DNA from 2 places in the Lactobacillus sp. wkB10 genome. Region 2 is predicted to be linked to the other one. Evidence: predicted binding sites of a transcription regulator. Region 2 holds the regulator's gene; the other holds the start of a gene.

Region 1 (7,888 bases), on a different contig from region 2:
AAAATGGGGCAGATTTACGTGTTGTCCAAGAAATTTTGGGACATTCAGATATTAGTACAACTCAAATTTATACAAATTTGTCTCAAAAACATATTTTACAAGTTTATGAAAAAACGCATCCTCGAACATAAGGTGATTAAATGCTAATTGAATGTAAAAATGATAAGGAAAAGGTAGCTATGGGCTTATTATCTTATCTCTCTGATTTTAAAAATCTGGCTAATCTAAAGGATGAAATTCAATTAAATAAAAGTAGTGCCGAGTTTTGCTTATATCTCTATCGTTCAAAGGCTCCTAATTTTATAGGGGTGGTAGGTACACAATCAAGTAAACATTTTGTAATCATTCGTTATATTTCTTTTGCTCCTGATTATCGTAAAGCTAAGTACGAAGCTAAAGCAGTTCAAGAGTTGGCACAAAATAATCCCAGCAAAGTTATTACGGCTGTTCCTGAATATATTTATTTAATTAAGTATTTAAAAAAGGATAAAGAAAAATGAGTGATAATCTTACCCTTGAACTGCCTAACTTTGAAGGCCCTTTGGATCTGCTATTACATTTAATAAAAGTGCAAAAAATTGACATTTATGACATTCCAATAGCTCAAATTACAAGCCAATATCTAGCTTATTTGCACCAAATGCAAAAACTTAATTTAAAAATTGCAGGAGAATATTTTGTTATGTCATCGATGCTTTTGCGAATTAAGTCTCAATCTCTTCTTCCGCAAAATGATTTTACTGAAGAAAATGATGAACAGGAAGATCCAAGGGATGAATTAGTGCAACAGCTTATCACTTATTCGGTTTTTAAAAAGGTTTCAGCATACTTCAAAAAGCGTAATGAGGAAGTCCCGATCACTGCGGCTAAAGAGGAGAGCGCACCAGAAAGCAAAAAAATTCAGCCTTTGCCAAAAGGACAAATTACTTCTACTGAATTAGCTAATACTTTTATTATTATTTTACAAAGACTGAAAATCAGACAGCCTGATATTGTTTCAGTTGAAGTAAAGGAAACTTCTGTCAAAGAAATGAGTACTTTCTTGCAAGAGGAATTGGCGCGAAACAAGCAGTTAAGCTTTTTTGCCTGTTGTCAAAAAATGAAAACTTTATCTGATGTTATTGGTTTGTTCCTAGCACTGCTTGAACTTTGTAAAAAACAGGAAATTCGGGTAAAACAAAAGAGGATGTTTGGTGACCTGAACTTGGAAAGAGTTGGTAGTAATGATAAGTAAAATGGCGCAGTTAGAAGCGTTATTATATGTTGCCGGCGATAATGGCATTGAAAGCAGCAACTTATGTGAACTTTTGCAGGTTGGTAAACCTGCATTGCGCGAACTAAGCAAAAATTTGCAAGAAAAACTACAAGAAAATCCTGATTCAGGATTACAAATACAACATCTCAATGATATTTACAAATTAACAACTAGACCAGAAGTTAGTAGAATAATCGAAAATTTTTTTCAAAAAGATTTATCAAAGAGCTTAAGTCAATCGGCGTTGGAAATACTATCTATTATTGCTTATCGGCAGCCAATTACACGTGTAGAAATAGATGACATCAGAGGTGTTAATTCATCTGGGGCTTTGCAAACATTAATCTGGCGTGGATTAGTTAAAATTAATGGTAAAAAAGATGCTCCGGGTCATCCTAATTTGTACGTAACGAGTGAGTATTTTTTGCAATACTTTGGGTACCAAAGTCTGGCTGATTTACCATTAATAGAAGATTTCGAAGATGATAGCATCAATAGTGAAGGCGAAATAGATTTGTTTGCAGCTAAAGGTCAAGCAGATAAAAATATTGCAAAAACTCAAAAAGGAGCAAAATAATGGTTTTAGAACGGTTGCAAAAGGTAATTGCTGAGGCAGGAATTGCCTCACGGCGCAAGGCTGAAAAAATGATTTCTGAAGGTCGAGTCACTGTTGATGGCAATGTAGTAACTAAACTTGGTACTAAAGTGGATACTTTTAGTAATATTACGGTTGATGGTGAGCCCATTGAAAGAGAAAGTTTGCATACTTATCTCTTTTACAAGCCTAGAGGAGTGGTCTCAACTGCAAATGATGATAAGGGGAGAAAAACAGTTGTCGATTATTTTAAAGATTTGCCTTATCGCCTATATCCAATCGGCAGACTAGACTATGATACTTCTGGTTTGCTTTTAATGACTAATGATGGTGAACTGGCCAATTTATTGATGCATCCGAGAAATAATGTAGCCAAGGTTTATGTAGCTAAGATTTCTGGAATTCTCACCCCAGATGAAATGAGTCAGCTAAAGCATGGAGTCAAAATTGATCGACATCGCTGTGCTCCTGCAAAGGTCAAGGTCATTAGAAGCGACCGTAAGAAAAACACCCAAATAGTGCAATTAACAATTCATGAAGGTCAATATCATCAAGTAAAAAGAATGTTCAAGGCAGTTCACCATCAAGTGAAGAAATTAGCTCGTGAAAAATATGCTTTTCTTACACTTGACTCTCTTATCTCAGGAACATACCGAGAATTATCTCATGAAGAAGTTGACAGATTAAAGAACGTAGATTAGTATAGTATGTGAAATTTAATAAATAAGTTTGTTGTCTTCATGGCAGGGTGTAAGTCCCGACCGGTGGTGTAAGTCCACGACCCACGAAAGTGGTGGAATCTATTGAGATACCGATAGTTAGAGTCTAGATGAAAGAAGACAGACTAAACTAAAAGCCAAGATCTAAAGCTTACTTTTACTCGGTCTGTTGCTAGGAGCAACAGACCGAGTTTTTTTGGAGGTAAGAATTTTGCAGAAAAAAAGCAGAAACAATTTAGTTAATATTTTGGCTTATACTTTAATTGGTACAATTGCCTACGTATTAATGCTTTTGGAAATACCATTGCCGGTAACTAGTTTCTTAAAGTTTGACTTCTCGGATGTCGTAATTACAATTGGGACATTTTTATTCGGACCAGGACCTGGTATTTTTATTGCATTTGTCAGAATGCTGATTAATTTAATTTATAAAGGTTTTGCCTTACCTAGTTTGGTAGGACAGTCAGCAGCTTTTTTAGCTTCAATATCTTTTGCTTTACCATTTTATTATTTAACAAAGAATATTAGCAAGGATGAGAAAAATTTTTCTAAAAAATATTTAAAACCAATTTTAGGTATTGTTCTCGGTATTATAGCTATGGCATTTGTACTTTCTGTACTGAATGCATTGGTTTTAACGCCTTTTTATGCAGTAACTACTGTACCTAATTTACCGACAATACATGGATATTCTGGTTTACTTTCTTTTACTGAAAAGGTTTACTTGGGTAAACTGCTACATATTCCATCAATGAGTGCATACATTTTTGGCATTATAGTTCCATTTAACTTGTTAAAAGGAACAATCAACGGTGTCGTAGTTTATTTACTATTTGAAACCGTTTTGAGAACTTTCAAACCTTTTGTAAGGAAAAATTTTAATCTTAAAAATTAAATCTTAAAAATATTGTAAATCGGTCTAGTAAATGACCGTTTTTTTTGTCCACTTAAATGTTAAATATGCTAAAATTAAACAGGTTAGGTAAGGAGGTTTTTCAGATGAATAATAATTCAAAAGGGCCATATCAGCATTATAAGCGTCCAAAAAAGTCGAGAGTAGAAACTTATTCTTCCGTATCAAAAGGCTGGATTGCTTTGATAATTCTGATTGTAGTTATTCTTATCGGTCTTGTTCCTGTGGTTCATAATTTGGCATCAAACAATGGTTCAAATGAAAAAGCAGTTGAAGTACGTAAAGCTGCCAAAAAAGAAGATACTAAGAAAAAAGCTAAGGTTCAGCCTGTAAAAAGTAAAGAAACCAAAGCCAAGGCTAAAACAAAGACAAAATCATCTAAAAAAACTCCTAAAAAGAAACATGTTGTGATTAAACAATATGTCGTACAAGAAGGGGATTCCTTGACTAGTATTGCCCGCCACTTTAACATTTCAGTTGGTCAATTGGCAGAGTTGAATCAACTTGATCCCAATAGCCAGGTGGATACAGGACAAACTTTAAGAATTAGATAATTTAGAAAGGACAGGGACTTAAGTCCCTTTTTTATTGGAATGCAAATAGCAATTGATGGTCCAGCTTCAGCTGGAAAAAGTACTGTAGCAAAAATTATCGCCCATAAGCTTAATTTTACATATATTGATACTGGGGCAATGTATCGGGCTTCGACTTGGATTGCACGAGAAAATAACATTGATTACGGCGATGAAAGAGGTATTTTAACTGCCATTGACGAGGAAAAAATTGAATTTAGATTTAAAAATGGTCAGCAAAAAATATATGCCGGTAATAAAGATATTACTCAAGAAATACGTACTCCTGACATTTCTGCCAATGTTTCTCAAGTTTCGGCATTAGCCGGAATCAGGGAAAAAATGGTTAGTCTGCAAAGGCAAATGGCCGGCGAAATGAACGTTGTGATGGATGGACGTGATATTGGAACGACTGTTTTGCCCAATGCTGCAGTAAAAATATTTTTGGTCGCTTCAGTTCACTCTCGCGCTGAAAGAAGAATGCTAGATTTTAAAGAAAGAGGGATTAAAACTAATCAGTCTCTTGAAGAAATTGAGCACGACATTTCAGAAAGAGATTACAAAGACTCACACCGAAAAATTTCACCATTAAAAAAAGCCCAAGATGCTATTGAAATAGACACTACTTCTATGAGTGTTGATCAAGTCGTAAATGCAATTTTATCAGAAATTAAAAAAAGTCAAAAAAAACTATAAAAAAGGGTATAAAACAGTAGAAAAATATCAAACTTTCATTTAAAATTAGAGTATGATATTGGGAGGTAAATAATGTCAGAAAACAGTAATCAATTTTTAGATGCATTAAAGCAAATGCAAGGAGTTGAGGTCGGAGATATTGTAGATGTTGAAGTATTAGACGTTGAAGAAGGTCAAATCGATGTTGGTGTTGAAAATGCCGGTATTGAAGGTGTAATTCCTCGTCGTGAATACACTTCGGATCGCAACGTTGACCTACGTGAGGCAGTTAAGCCTGGAGATAAGCTTAAAGCTTTAGTTTTAAGAAAAGCCGGCGGTGACAAAGAAAATGGTGAATTTTTCTTCTCAGTTACTCGCTTAAAGGAAAGAGAAGCTTACGATGAATTGCAAAAGGACTTTGAAGAAGGCAAGACAATTGAAGGTACAGTAACTTCTTCAGTTCGTGGCGGTTTATTAGTTGATGTGGGTACAAGAGGATTTCTACCTGCTTCATTGATTTCAAATCGTTATGTTTCAGACCTTAAGCCATTCATTGGTAAAACGATGAAACTCAAGATTACGGAGATTGATCCAAGTAAGAACCGTTTGATTCTCTCTCACAAGGACTTAATTGAAGAAGAACGTGAAGAAGCTTTTGATAATGTTGCATCACAATTAGTTGTGGGTGACGTTGTTGAAGGTAAGGTTTCTCGTCTGACTAACTTTGGTGCTTTTGTTGATGTAGGTGGTGTGGACGGTTTAGTTCATATATCCGAGATTTCATATAAACATGTTGACAAGCCAAGCGATGTTTTAAAGGCAGGTCAAGATGTAAAAGTTAAAGTAATTGGTATTGATGATGATAGACATCGCATCTCCCTTTCAATTAAGCAAACTGAACCTTCTCCATTCGAACAAGCTACAGCTGACTTACACGAAGGCGATGTATTTGAAGGTGAAGTTAAGTCTTTAACTAACTTCGGAGCTTTTGTTGAAGTTGCTGATGGTATTCAAGGTTTAGTTCATGTTTCAGAAATATCATATAAACACGTGGACAAGCCTAGTGATGTTTTAAAAGTTGGTCAAAAAGTTAAAGTAAAAGTTTTAAATATTGACCCTAATGAACGTCGCATTTCACTTTCTATGAAAGCTGCTGAACCTAAGAACTCTGATGGCGATGGAAATCGCTCACATAATTCTTACAATCACAATTCAGTTAACAAGAAGTATATGAATAATGATGACAGTGGCTTTGCTTTAGGTGACATCATTGGTGATCAATTAAAGGATCGTCATTAAATTTAATAAAAAAGCCGACTTTAGAGTCGGTTTTTTTATTTGTAAAAAGGAGGCTGAAAAATGGTTTTACCTGTAGTTGCAATTGTAGGACAGCCTAATGTTGGTAAATCAACGCTTTTCAACCGTATTATTAATCAACGTTTAGCAATAGTGGAAGATAAACCTGGGGTTACCAGAGATCGTAATTATGCTCCAGCTGAGTGGTTAGGTCATAAATTTGATTTAATAGATACTGGTGGAATTACCTGGGAAGATAGTAATATTGAAGAAGAAATCAGAGCACAGGCAGAAATAGCAATTGAAGAAGCCGACGTCATCGTATTTTTAACTAATGTTACAAATCATGTTACTAACCTCGATGAACGGATAGCTCAGATGCTTTATCAAACTAAAAAACCGGTAATTTTAGCGGTTAACAAAGCAGATAATCCTGAACAGCGTATGGACATTTATGACTTTTATAGTTTAGGTTTTGGTGACCCAATTCCAATTTCGAGTGTGCATGGTACAGGTATTGGAGATTTGCTGGATCAAATAGTGGCCAGCTTGCCCAAAGACATAAGCTTGAATAATAATGAGCAAATATCATTTAGTGTTATTGGTCGACCAAATGTAGGTAAATCCTCAATTGTCAATCGTCTAGTAGGCGAAAAAAGAGTGATCGTAAATAACGAAGAAGGAACTACACGAGATGCAGTCGATACTCCATTTAAGACCCAGGATGGCACGAAATTCAGAATTGTAGATACTGCTGGCATAAGACGTAGAGGAAAAGTTTACGAAAAAACTGAAAAATATTCTGTAATGAGAGCAATGGGTGCCATTGAGCATTCTAATGTTGTATGTTTGGTACTTGACGCAAGTACAGGCATTAGGGAACAAGATAAACATGTTGCAGGATATGCTCATGATGCTGGACGAGGCATCATTATTTTGGTCAATAAATGGGATTTACCAAGAAAAACCAGTAATAGCGGCAAGGACTTTGAACAAACTATTCGAACTGAATTTCAGTATCTTGACTATGCTCCAATCTTATTTGTTTCTGCTAAAACTGGTCAAAATATAGAAAAGATTCCGAAACTAGTACAAAAAGTTTATCGAAATCAACAACAAAGAATTAAGTCCAGTGTATTAAACGATTTATTATTAGAAGCAAGCAAATTGGTTCCAACACCAATGATTAAAGGCAAGAGATTACGAGTTTATTATATGACCCAAGTATCTACTAATCCGCCGACATTTGTAGTTTTCGTAAATGATCCTGAATTAATGCACTTTTCTTATCAACGCTTTTTGATCAATCAGCTACGTGAAAATTTTGATTTTGATGGAACCCCCATTAAGATAATTGCACGAAAAAGAAAATAGTTTGTATCTACCAAATGCATAAAAATCACATTTTTAGTTTAAATTGCTTGTTGTATCAGGGGTTTTGTGCTATTTTGAAATCAAGGAAATAGTGATTTAAATAATCATTTATTCCTTGTTTCTCAATTGAGGAATTAATTAGGAATCTTAAAATAAGATTCAAGTTTCAGGAGGTGATTTCCCAATGGCAAATAAGGCAGAATTAGTCACTGAAGTTGCATCAAAGACAAAATTAACTAAAAAGGATGCAGCTGCAGCAGTCGATGCAATTTTTAGTTCTATCCAAGATGACCTTTCTAAAGGTAAGAAAGTACAATTAATTGGTTTTGGAACTTTTGAAGTGCGTAAGCGTGCAGCCCGTAAAGGACGTAATCCACAAACTGGCAAAGAAATTCAAATTCCAGCAAGTGTTGTACCAGCATTTAGACCCGGTAAAGCTCTTAAAGAAGCTGTTAAATAGCTTAATAGTTTTATCTAAAAAGATGGTGG
Region 2 (7,888 bases):
AAAAAACAGAATTCAAAAAAATTACTAATGAAATTCAAGGAACTCAAATTCAAGAAGCTATGCATGAATTTGTTGGCAGTATAGAGCAAGTACCTCCCATTTATTCTGCCGTCAGAGTGAATGGCAAGCATTTATATGAATATGCAAGACAGGGTATTAAAGTTGAGCGACCAAAACGACAAGTTGAAATTTTTTCCTATAATCTTACTGATGAACCAAATTTTGATGAAGAAAATTGTCAAGAAACTTTTGATTTTAAAATTGAATGTAGTAAAGGGACCTACGTTCGTTCTTTAATAAATGATTTGGGAACAAAACTTGGGGTACCGGCAGTAATGAAAAATTTACAAAGAACTTCAAGCTCAGGTTTTAATATTAATCAAGCTGTTAAATTGGCAGAAATTATAGAAAATCCAAATATGGTAAATGAATTGCTTCAACCAATTGACTCTTTTTTTACTAGTTATGTTCATGAGGATATTGATACAGCTCTGTGGTTGAAGGTTAAAAATGGTGCAACGATTTCTTTGAAAACGAATGCAAAAAAAGTGGCATTACGATACAATAATAGAGTTAAGGCAATTTATCAAAAAGATGGTACCATGTATCGCCCTTATTTAATGCTTTTACAAAATGAATGAGTGAATGAAGGTTTTATTATGGAAATTATCCATTTAACATACCCGTTTAAGGAAAATATTATTCCTCAAAGAATAATCCTTGCTTTAGGATTCTTTGACGGTGTACATCGTGGTCATCAGGAATTAATCAAAATTGCAAAAGAAAAGGCAATTCAAAAGCATTTACCATTAGTAGTGATGACATTTGACCGACATCCTAAAGAAATATATCAAAATAAAGAAGTCAGCTATATAGATACATTAGCTGAAAAAGCTTATAAAATGCAGAAACTGAAAGTCGATTTTTTGCTTGTGATGCATTTCAATGATGCATTTAGCAACTTGACTGCACAGGAATTTGTAGATAAGATTATTGTCAAACTGCATGCTGATACAGTAGTAGCTGGTTTTGACTATACATATGGTCCGAAAGAAATTGCCAATATGAAAAATTTCCCTAAGTTTGCTAAGGGAAGATTTGCTATTGTTGATGTTCCAAAACAATCATATGATGGGCAAAAAATAGGTTCTACTGAAATAAAAAAAGCCATCACAAGTGGAAATATGGAATTAGCTGCTAAGTTACTAGGTTTTCCGTACATTATGTCCGGTTATGTCGGTCATGGCTTACGTAATGGGCATAAGCTTGGCTTTCCTACAGCAAATCTAGTTTGGTCCAAGGACAAGGTTGTTCCTAAAATTGGAGTATACGCTACTAAAACCAAGATTAAAGGTAAGTGGTATGACTCTATGACAAGTGTAGGCTATAACGTAACTATTAATGAGGGTAAAAAGCTTTATATTGAATCAAATTTATTTGGATTTGATCAGGAAGCTTACGATGAAAAAATGGTAATTAGATGGTATAAGTATACCCGTGGCGAAATTAAATTTGATAATTTAAAAGAATTAAAAAAACAAATGAGTGATGATGAGGCCGAAATTAAAGCCTATTTTACCAGCATTGGTTAATTTTAAAGGGATAAGCGTTTTTTTTGTAAAAAAGTTAGCACTCAACTTGACATTCTGCTAAAAGCTAGTATCATATTAATTGTTAGCACCTAATAAGTTTGAGTGCTAAAAGTGAGGGCGATATTTATGTTGACCGAACGTCAAGAATTAATTTTAAAAACAATTATCAATGATTTTACGCAGACACATGATCCTGTTGGATCTAAAACAGTCATGAATCAGTTGCCTATCAAAGTTTCAAGTGCAACTATTCGTAACGAAATGGCGGTTTTAGAAGAAAAAGGCTTGATTGAAAAAACTCATTTGTCAAGTGGTCGAGTACCTTCAACAGAAGGCTACCGTTACTATCTTGACAATTTAGTTGAGCCTTTACAGATTTCATCTTCTGTATATAAAAAAATTATTAATCAGCTTGATCAGCCGTTTCATCAAGTTAACGACATTGTTCAGGAAGCTGTTAAGATCTTGTCTGACCTTACAAATTATACTGCATTTGCGGAGGGGCCTGAAAATAGTGATTTAACTATTACTGGATTTCGTATAGTGCCTTTATTTGGCAGACAGATTATGGCTATTCTTGGTACCAGTGATGGTGATGTTCATGATCAGGTTTATAACCTGCCATACAATATTCATGGTGATGACATTGAACGCGCCGTTCGTATGATTAACGATGAATTAGTAGGAAAGACACTAGATCAGGTTACGCCTGAGTTTCTTAAGAAGACTTTAGGACAAAAGCTTAAAGCTGCTCATGTGTCTGAATTAATTGATTTGGTTGAAGATGTGATCAGTGATGCTGCCAGCGAGCAAATGTATGTCGATGGTCAGATTAATTTGCTCAATAACATTTCTTTAAGTGACGTTTCTAATTTGCGGTCATTATATGAAATGATTGAGCATAATGACTTAATTTCCAGTATTTTGGATAACAGGCAAAACTTAAAAAGTGACAGATATCCAGTTCGGGTAAGTCTAGGATCTGAGTTATCAAATGATTTGTTAAAGGATTACAGTCTGCTTACGGCAGAGTACAGCGTTGGTTCTCACGGAAAGGGCATAATTGCTTTACTTGGCCCTGATAATATGCCGTATTCTCAAGTGATAGGATTGCTTGAATATTTCAGAAATGAGCTATCTAAAAAGTTGCTTGATTATTATGGTAGATTTAAATAAAGGAGGTTAGCCGTGAGTAAAGAAGAAATTAACAGTAAAAATTCAAAAAAAGATCAAAAAGAATCAACTGAATCAAAAGAAGTTAAAAAGCATTCTCAAGCTAAGGCTAACGAAAAAAAGAAGTCCGAATCTTTGGAAAGCAAACTGCAACACAATTTGACCCAGTTGCAAAAAGAAAAAGATGATTTAGAAGATAAGTATTTGCGCAGTCAAGCTGAAATGCAAAATATGCAAAATCGCTATAATAATGAAAGAGCGCAACTTATTAAATATGAATCACAATCTTTAGCTAAGGATGTTTTGCCAGCAATGGATAATTTAGAAAGAGCTTTAGCAACAAAGGTTGATGATGAAGCATCAAAGCAGCTTAAAAAGGGAGTGCAAATGACACTTGATTCATTGGTTAAAGCCATGAAAGATCATGGAATCAGTGAAATCACTGCTGAAGGTGTAAAGTTTGATCCTAATTTACACCAAGCTGTCCAAACAGTTGAAGCTGAAAATGAAGATCAAAAAGATCATGTTGTGCGGGTTTTGCAAAAAGGTTACTTGTACAAAGATCGTACTTTAAGACCAGCGATGGTTGTTGTAGCACAATAATTGAAAGGAAGCATATCAATGTCAAAAGTTATCGGAATTGACCTCGGAACTACCAACTCAGCAGTTGCTGTTCTTGAAGGAAAAGAGCCAAAAATTATTACCAATCCAGAAGGAAACCGTACTACACCTTCAGTAGTTGCTTTTAAGGATGGAGAAATTCAAGTCGGTGAAGTTGCAAAAAGACAGGCTATTACTAACCCAAATACTATTTCTTCTATTAAGCGTCACATGGGTGAAGCAGATTATAAAGTTAAAATTGGTGATAAAGCATACACTCCTCAAGAAATTTCTGCTATGATTTTACAATATATCAAGAAATTCTCTGAAGATTATCTTGGTGAAAAGGTTACCGAAGCAGTCATTACAGTTCCTGCATACTTTAATGATGCTCAGCGTCAAGCTACTAAGGATGCCGGTAAAATTGCAGGCTTAGACGTTAAGAGAATAATTAACGAGCCAACTGCATCTTCACTTGCCTATGGCCTTGATAAAGATGCTGAAGACGAAAAAGTTCTGGTTTATGACCTTGGTGGTGGTACCTTTGATGTTTCTGTTTTGCAATTAGGTGACGGAGTCTTCCAAGTACTTTCAACTAACGGTGATACTCACCTTGGTGGCGATGACTTCGATAATAAAATTATTGATTGGCTGATCAAGAATTTTAAAGATGAAAATGGTGTTGACCTTTCTAAAGATAAAATGGCTTTACAAAGGTTAAAGGATGCCGCTGAAAAAGCTAAGAAAGATTTATCTGGCGTATCTTCAACTCATATCTCATTACCATTTATTTCTGCTGGTGAATCTGGACCATTACATTTGGAAGCTGATTTAACTAGAGCGAAATTTGACGAATTAACTGCTGATTTAGTTGATAAAACAAAAATTCCATTTGACAATGCATTGAAAGATGCTGAATTAACAGTTAATGACATTGATAAAGTTATTTTAAACGGTGGTTCAACCCGTATTCCTGCAGTTCAGGATGCAGTTAAGAAGTGGGCCGGTAAAGAGCCTGATCACTCAATTAACCCAGATGAAGCTGTTGCTTTAGGTGCGGCAATTCAAGGTGGAGTTATTTCTGGTGATGTGAAGGACGTAGTTTTACTTGATGTTACTCCTCTTTCCTTAGGTATTGAGACCATGGGTGGCGTATTTACTAAGTTAATTGAAAAGAATACGACAATTCCAACTTCAAAGAGTCAAATTTTCTCTACTGCTGCAGACAATCAACCGGCTGTTGATGTTCACGTTTTACAAGGTGAGCGCCCAATGGCTGCTGACGATAAAACACTAGGTCGTTTTGAACTAACAGACATTCCTGCAGCTCCACGTGGTGTTCCTCAAATTCAAGTTACTTTCGATATTGATAAAAACGGCATCGTTAATGTTTCTGCTAAAGATATGGGTACCGGTAAAGAACAAAAGATTACCATCAAGAGTTCGTCTGGTTTATCTGACGAAGAAATTAAGAAGATGCAAAAAGAAGCTGAAGAGCATGCTGAAGAGGATAAGAAGAAGAAAGAAGAAGTTGATCTTCGTAATGAAGTCGATCAATTAATCTTTTCAACTGAAAAGACTTTGAAGGATGTCAAAGGCAAGGTATCCGATGATGATACTAAGAAAGTTCAAGATGCACTTGATGCTTTGAAGAAGGCTCAAAAGGACAACAACTTGGATGAGATGAAGACCAAGAAGGATGAATTGTCCAAAGTTGCCCAAGACTTAGCAGTCAAATTGTACCAAGCTAATGGTGGGGCTCAAGGTGCACAAGGACAGGCTGGACCTCAAGCTGGTAATTCAGGTAGTGGCTCTGCAGGTGAAGGCGAGTTTCATAAGGTAGACCCAGATAAGTAAAGGGTTTATAATTGAATAAATTAGAAAAGAACTGCCAAAAAAGTAGTTCTTTTCTTTTGTAAAGTTAAGGAGCTTATAGATGGCACAAGAAGATTACTATAGCGTTCTTGGTGTTGATCGCAATGCCAGTGATGAAGAAATTACCTCTGCTTATCGTAAACTTGCCAAAAAGTACCACCCTGATTTAAACCATGAACCAGGTGCTGAGGACAAATATAAAAAGGTTAATGAAGCCTACGAAGTTTTACATGACAAGCAAAAGAAAGCACAATATGATCAATTTGGTTCAGCCGGAGTCAATGGTCAAGGTGGCTTTGGCGGTGCAGGTCAAGGGTATAGTGATTTTGGTGGCTTCGGTGATTTTGGTGATATTTTTAATGACTTCTTCGGTGGCGCTACTGGTGGTGGTCAGCGTAGAGCGAATCCAACAGCACCAACTCGTGGTGAAGATTTAGACTATACTTTGTCAATTGATTTTATGGATGCAATTACCGGCAAAAAGACGCAAGTTTCTTACACCAGGAGCGAAACATGTCCGACATGTAAAGGTAATGGTGCTGAAAAGGGTACACACCCGATTACGTGTGATAAATGTAATGGTACTGGCTACATGACTATAACTCAAAAGTCCATGCTGGGAGTTATTCGGCGTCAGACAGTTTGTGATAAATGTAATGGCAAAGGTGTAATTATTGAGCATCCTTGCCAAACTTGTCATGGCAAAGGTGTAATTGATGGCAAAAACACTATTGAAGTTAATATTCCAGCCGGAATTGATAATGGACAGCAATTACGTTATGAAGGTCAGGGTGAAGCAGGAAAAAATGGTGGCCCTTATGGAGATCTTTATATAAGTTATCGCATCAAACCATCAAGAGATTTCGAACGTAAAGGAACTACTATTTATACTACTGTTCCGATCTCATTTGCGCAGGCAACATTAGGTGATGAAATTAATGTTAAAACTGTGCATGGAGAAAAGAAGTTGAAAATTCCTGCTGGTACACAACCTAATAAAGAATTTACTTTACATGGTGAAGGTGTTCCATATTTGCGTGGAAATGGTAATGGTGATCAAATAACTACTGTTCAAGTACAGATTCCGAAATCGATTAATGAAAAGCAGAAACAGGCTTTGGTTGATTTTGTCAAAGCCGGTGGTGGATCAATAACGCCACAAGAAAAAGGATTCTTTGAAAGATTAAAAGAAAAGTTGCAGTAAAAATTAATGCTATAAAATTATGCTCAAAGGGCTATAAATACTGGTGAAAGATTGATACTGACTTAATAATTAAATCCGATGATCCCTGCTGTGTAAAAAAGAAATCAAAAATTATTTGAGACTTTTCAATGAAAATGGAATGTCAGATAAAAATGGCATTATAAGATATTAGTAGTATTATTTGCAAAGTGAACTAAAGGACTAATTCTTCAACCTTGATGGGATTAGTCCTTTAATTTTGATAAAAAGTTTCTTTATCTTAATTAATTTTATAGGTGTTTGGGAATTTGTTATAATAATAAAGATAGAGTAAAGGGTGCAAATTATTTATGGATATTAAAAAATTACAAGATTACCAAAAACATATTCGCAACTTTTCCATTGTTGCTCATATTGATCATGGGAAATCTACAATTGCGGATCGTATTTTAGAACTGACTGATACTGTATCTGAACGACAACTAAAAAACCAAATGTTAGATGATATGCCACTTGAACGTCAGCGGGGCATCACGATTAAAATGAACTCAGTTGAAATTAAATATCATGCCCAAGATGGAGAGGACTATATTTTTCATTTGATTGACACTCCTGGACACGTAGATTTTTCTTATGAAGTTTCTCGTTCTTTGGCAGCGTGTGAAGGTGCACTTTTAGTAGTCGATGCTTCACAAGGTGTACAAGCGCAAACTTTAGCTAATACTTATTTAGCGATTGATGATGATCTGGAAATAATGCCTGTAATTAACAAGATTGATTTGCCATCCGCTAATCCTGAGCAAGCAAAGGAAGAAATAACTGAAATGCTGGGTTTAGATGCTTCAGAGGCAGTTGAAGTTTCAGGAAAAACAGGCCAAGGAATTAAAGAATTGCTTGAGCGAATAGTAAGAGATATTCCTGCACCACAGGGAAATTTGCAAGATCCACTTAAAGCATTGATTTTTGATTCTAAATATGATGATTATCGCGGGGTAGTTTTGTCCGTCAGAATTGAGGATGGTACTGTTGCACCTGGTGACAGAATCAAAATTATGAATACTGGCAAAGAATACGAGGTTACTGAAGTTGGCGTATCAAGTCCACACCCAGTAAAGAAAGAAATTTTAATTGCTGGTGATGTTGGTTATCTGACAGCAAATATCAAGTCTGTTCGTGAAACTCGTGTTGGTGATACCATTACTTCTGCTGAAAATCCGACAGCTGAACCACTTCCTGGTTATCGCCAAATACCACCAATGGTTTATTCTGGTATGTATCCTGTTGATAATTCCAAATATGACGATCTTAAGGAAGCTTTGCAAAAGCTTCAGCTAAATGATGCTGCTCTGGAATTTGAACCTGAAACTTCGACCGCTCTTGGATTTGGATTTCGTTGCGGTTTTTTAGGCTTGCTTCATATGGATGTAGTACAGGAAAGACTAGAGCAGGAATTTGATTTAGACTT

Evidence for each region. Region 2 encodes HrcA, which represses chaperone genes, less so after heat shock. Its sites were predicted from a motif close to TTAGCACTCNNNNNNNNNGAGTGCTAA; they were not measured.
Region 1: a site for HrcA is predicted at 3,510-3,536, ahead of LACWKB10_RS04430 (LysM domain-containing protein). Genes of this name have one in related genera too.

Annotation. Positions count from the first base shown of each region.
Region 1 covers NZ_JRJB01000005.1:67,473-75,360, reverse strand. The annotation lists gene xerD (site-specific tyrosine recombinase XerD) at 1-131, shown strand, start outside; gene LACWKB10_RS04455 (hypothetical protein) at 141-500, shown strand; gene LACWKB10_RS04450 (ScpA family protein) at 497-1,234, shown strand; gene scpB (SMC-Scp complex subunit ScpB) at 1,224-1,832, shown strand; gene LACWKB10_RS04440 (pseudouridine synthase) at 1,832-2,551, shown strand; FMN riboswitch at 2,581-2,695, shown strand; gene LACWKB10_RS04435 (ECF transporter S component) at 2,778-3,464, shown strand; gene LACWKB10_RS04430 (LysM domain-containing protein) at 3,569-4,036, shown strand; gene cmk ((d)CMP kinase) at 4,076-4,750, shown strand; gene rpsA (30S ribosomal protein S1) at 4,823-6,028, shown strand; gene der (ribosome biogenesis GTPase Der) at 6,089-7,399, shown strand; gene LACWKB10_RS04410 (HU family DNA-binding protein) at 7,584-7,859, shown strand.
Region 2 covers NZ_JRJB01000006.1:22,439-30,326, forward strand. The annotation lists gene truB (tRNA pseudouridine(55) synthase TruB) at 1-641, shown strand, start outside; gene ribF (riboflavin biosynthesis protein RibF) at 660-1,592, shown strand; gene hrcA (heat-inducible transcriptional repressor HrcA) at 1,719-2,768, shown strand; gene grpE (nucleotide exchange factor GrpE) at 2,781-3,368, shown strand; gene dnaK (molecular chaperone DnaK) at 3,387-5,222, shown strand; gene dnaJ (molecular chaperone DnaJ) at 5,302-6,444, shown strand; gene lepA (translation elongation factor 4) at 6,774-7,888, shown strand, end outside.